DNA from 2 places in the Shewanella sp. FeAMO genome. Region 2 is predicted to be linked to the other one. Evidence: predicted binding sites of a transcription regulator. Region 2 holds the regulator's gene; the other holds the start of a gene.
What was found. The regulator MetJ, encoded in region 2, represses methionine synthesis genes. The targets are predictions, from matches to a motif close to TAGACGTCTAGACGTCTA.

Region 1 (2,206 bases), 340 kb from region 2:
GTCAATCGGCACCAAGACGCTGCAACTGGCGGTCATGAAATGAGGATAAAACCAGCAAGGCGGCGATGGCACCGATAAGAGCCATCAGCATATCCGACTGGGTATCCCAGACATAGCCCTGGGTGCCGAGAAAGGCCTCGGCACCTGTACCTGTAGCCGCGGCAACCCACCATTCAATCAGTTCATAGAAAGCCGACAAGGCCAAGGCAAAACAACTGACCAGAAAAGCACACCAGGCACCAGGTTTCACTGCTTGATTACGCAGCAGTATCTCCCTGGCAATCATTGCCGGGATAAATCCTTGGGCCAAATGACCCAGTTTATCGTAGTTGTTACGCTCAGAGCCCATCCACTGCGCTAAAGTATCGAACAGTGGCACCTCGGCATAGGTGTAGTGGGCGCCGACAAACAGTATCAGGCAATGCACCAAGATCAGGCCATAAAGCAGCGGAGTCAGCGGAAAACGTTTGCGGGTAAAAAACAGTATCGGCAGCGCCAGCATCCCAGGCAGCGCCTCCAGCCACCAAGTGAAATCATCTTTAGGCGCTATCGCCGACCAGATAAGTACCACAAAATAAATGACCAGCCAGATAATTGTGTTTTTCAAGCCACTTTCCTTATGCCAGTGATTGTTCTCAATTAGGAAAAAATACTTTAGCCATCTAGCCCTCCACTTCACCTGAAAAAAGTGCTACTTTGATTGGGCATGGGCGAAAGCATCATAGCATACGTACATTAGTTAATAATCAAGAGGGTACCTATATCATGGCGAAACACTCGCTGGACAAGGATAAAATTAAAATCCTGTTGTTGGAAGGCGTCCACCAATCAGCCGTCGATGTGCTGGAAAGGGCTGGCTATACCAATATCGAGTATCACAAGGCATCACTCTCCGGCTCAGAGCTGCAGCAGTCGATCAAAGATGCCCATTTCGTCGGAATCCGCTCCCGTACCCAACTGACCCAAGAAGTATTACAACAGGCGGAAAAGCTGGTTGCCATAGGATGTTTCTGTATCGGCACCAACCAGGTCGACCTCAAGGCTGCCGAGCAACTGGGTATTCCTGTGTTCAATGCGCCCTTCTCCAATACCCGCAGCGTGGCCGAACTGGTACTCGGTGAAATCATCATGCTGCTGCGCGGTATTCCGCAGCGCAACGCCCTGGCCCATCGTGGTGGCTGGCTCAAGAGCGCCAATGGCAGCTTCGAAGCCCGTGGCAAGACCCTGGGGGTCATAGGTTATGGCCATATCGGTACCCAACTGGGGATCCTCGCCGAAACCTTGGGGATGAAAGTGATCTTCTTCGATATCGAAGATAAGCTGCCGCTGGGTAACGCCCAGCAGGTACATTCCATGGAGCAGTTACTGTCTCAAGCCGATGTGGTCAGCCTGCATGTGCCTGAAACACCACAAACCAAAGAGATGATTGCCCAGGCCGAACTGGCGATGATGCGCAAAGGCAGCATACTGATCAATGCTTCCCGCGGCACTGTGGTGGATATCGACGCCCTGGCGGTAGCCCTCAAGGAGCAACAGTTGGCTGGTGCCGCCATCGACGTGTTCCCGGTTGAGCCCAAGTCCAATACTGACGAATTCCAAAGCCCGCTGCGCGGTCTGGACAATGTGTTACTGACCCCCCACATAGGCGGCAGCACAGAAGAAGCCCAGGAAAACATAGGTATTGAGGTTGCCGGCAAGCTGGCCAAATACTCAGACAACGGCTCTACCCTGTCGGCAGTCAACTTCCCGGAAGTATCGCTGCCGCAGCATAAAGATGCCTCCCGCCTGCTGCATATTCACCATAACCGCCCCGGTATTCTGATCAAGATTAACCAGGCGTTCTCGGAAAAAGGCATCAACATTTCAGCCCAGTATCTGCAAACCACGGCCACCATAGGTTATGTGGTGATGGAGGTAGATACCACCCAGGCTGAAGAAGCACTGACAGAACTCAAGTCTATCGAAGGTACTATCCGTACCAGACTGCTGTTCTGATTTTTGAGGCTTTCACAGGGCGCCATATTGCTATCGGCGCCCTGTTTATTTCTGTCAAATCCGCTACAATCGCAGATCTCTTAATGCCTTCAATCTCAGGATCTTGTTATGAGCATTTGCGTTTCTCAGCCCGATTGGCCACTGGATGCCGGCATTCCGGATCTGCTTATTTCCCGCCTCTCTCACTTGGGTCTGCTTGCCGTTACCGGTG
Region 2 (2,206 bases):
TAGGCGGTGAATACCGGCCTGCTGACTGGGTTGCTTTACGGCTCGGTTATCGCCAGGATCTCAATGATCACACCGCCGATCTTTATTCACTCGGGACAGGGTTCGCCATAGGCAACAGTTTCCGGCTGGATCTCACCGGCATGTTTGGCAGCGATGACGCCATAGGCGGCGTACTGCAAACCAGCTATCACTTCTAAAATTAACCGTTGATGAGCGCCAGGCTTGATTTGATGGTCAGCAACAGGGCGCTCAACGCGCACAGCGCCAGCGTCAGGACTCGGGTCTTCTCTTTATCCACCCGGCCCACCAAGCGGCCAGCCACCAGAAAACCGAGAAATACCGAAGGCAGCAGCAACAGCGAAAGCCATAGGTGCCTCAGGGTCAAGAGGCCAAAACAGCCGAGAATAATCAAGGCTATCAATGAGCTGAAGATGAAGAAGGCCGACAGCGCTGCGCGGAACTGACTGGCATCCTTACCCGCCAGCAGTAGGGCCATCGGCGGTCCGCCTATGGCGGCCACGGTACCGAAGATCCCGGAAAATATCCCGGCGATAAACAGGCTGAGGCGGTTGATCTTGATGCTGTACTTTCTAAGGCTGAGGAATACGGCTACGGCCACAATCAGGGCTATGGTCAAGCCCAGAATAGGCTGCGGCGCCAGCAACAGCAGGGTGGCGCCAATCAGGCCGCCGGGGAGCCTCCCCAACAAGGCATATTGCAGGCCGTTGAATTCCAGGTGGCCACGCTCGCGTACCAGTGTCAGCAGGGCGATGGAAAACCCCATGGCGATAACAGGGGCAGGAACCAGTTCCGGATCGACGATATACAGCAAAGGTGTGGCTACCACGGCCAAGCCAAAGCCTATCAACGACTGGGTCAGGGCGCCGGTAAATATGATCATGGACGCCAGTAGCAGGGTGACGGGATCTATCAGTGACAACATTCGCAAGCCCCAAAAAAGACAAGGATCGCACCGCGATCCTTGTTCAACTATAAGGTAATTCTGAGGGACAACACACTTACTCCATGTCTTCCCATTCTATGCCCATGGCATCCATCATGCGCTTGGCCTCTTCCGGGATGCTGTCGGGTTTGTCTTTGGACAAATCCCCATCGTTGGGCAGTGGCTGGCCGGTATAGGCATGCAGGAAGGCTTCGCACAGCAGTTCGCTGTTTGTGGCGTGCCGCAGGTTGTTTACCTGGCGCCGGGTGCGCTCATCGGTCAATACTTTCAGCACCTTCAACGGAATAGAGACAGTGATTTTTTTCACTTGCTCGTTCTTCTTGCCGTGTTCGGCATAAGGGCTGATGTATTCGCCATTCCATTCAGTCATTGATTCACCTGTGATCTCACTAATTCGCAGCAGATTTTAAACCCTTACAGGATACAGTCAAATGATTGCCTGCAAAATCTGTGCAATATGAACAGAAATCCATACATTTGGACGTCCAAACGTCTTGATGCCTATTGACGGCTGGATGGTCATTGGTTAGATTTAGACGTCCAGACATCTTTATGGTGTCGAACCTCAGCATTCAGGAGTCGATTATGACAGAGCGGCGATTAGCAACCACAGCGGTCCGGCAGGGCATCGAATCAGACAGCCAGCACGGGGCCGTGGTGCCACCCATCTATCTGTCGACCAACTATGCCTTTGATGGCCACACTCAGCCAAGAGCCTTTGATTACAGCCGCTCGGGTAATCCTACCCGCTCCATTTTGGGGGATGCCTTGGGGGAGCTGGAGCAGGGCTGCAGTGCGGCAATCACAGCGACCGGTATGGCGGCCATTACTCTGGTGGTCAACCTGCTGGGGCCGGATGACCTCTTGTTGGTGCCCCATGACTGTTATGGCGGTAGCTATAGGCTGTTCACCAATCTGGCTGCCAAGGGCCAGTTTCGCTTGCAGGTTTTGGATCAAACCGACCCGCAAGCACTCGCCGCTGCCATGGCGCAAAAGCCGCGCATGGTGTGGCTCGAGACTCCGTCCAATCCGCTGCTGCGGGTAGTGGATATTGCCGCTATTGCCGAGGCGGCCCACCAGCAGGGCGCATTGGTGGTGGTCGACAACACTTTTTTATCGCCGGCGCTGCAACAGCCTTTACTGTTGGGGGCCGACATAGTGGTGCACTCGACCACTAAATACATCAATGGCCACAGCGATGTGGTGGGCGGCGCCGTGATTGCCAAAGATCCTGAACTGGCA

Region 1: serA (phosphoglycerate dehydrogenase) is a predicted target of MetJ. The motif match lies at 656-673, and genes of this name have one in related genera.

Annotation. Positions count from the first base shown of each region.
Region 1 is NZ_CM132201.1:3,925,485-3,927,690, forward strand. It holds gene ACWAU4_RS17710 (DUF2238 domain-containing protein) at 2-607, opposite strand; gene serA (phosphoglycerate dehydrogenase) at 766-1,995, shown strand; gene ygfZ (tRNA-modifying protein YgfZ) at 2,104-2,206, shown strand, end outside.
Region 2 is NZ_CM132201.1:4,266,418-4,268,623, reverse strand. It holds gene ACWAU4_RS19125 (conjugal transfer protein TraF) at 1-197, shown strand, start outside; gene ACWAU4_RS19120 (sulfite exporter TauE/SafE family protein) at 200-943, opposite strand; gene metJ (met regulon transcriptional regulator MetJ) at 1,020-1,334, opposite strand; gene metB (cystathionine gamma-synthase) at 1,550-2,206, shown strand, end outside.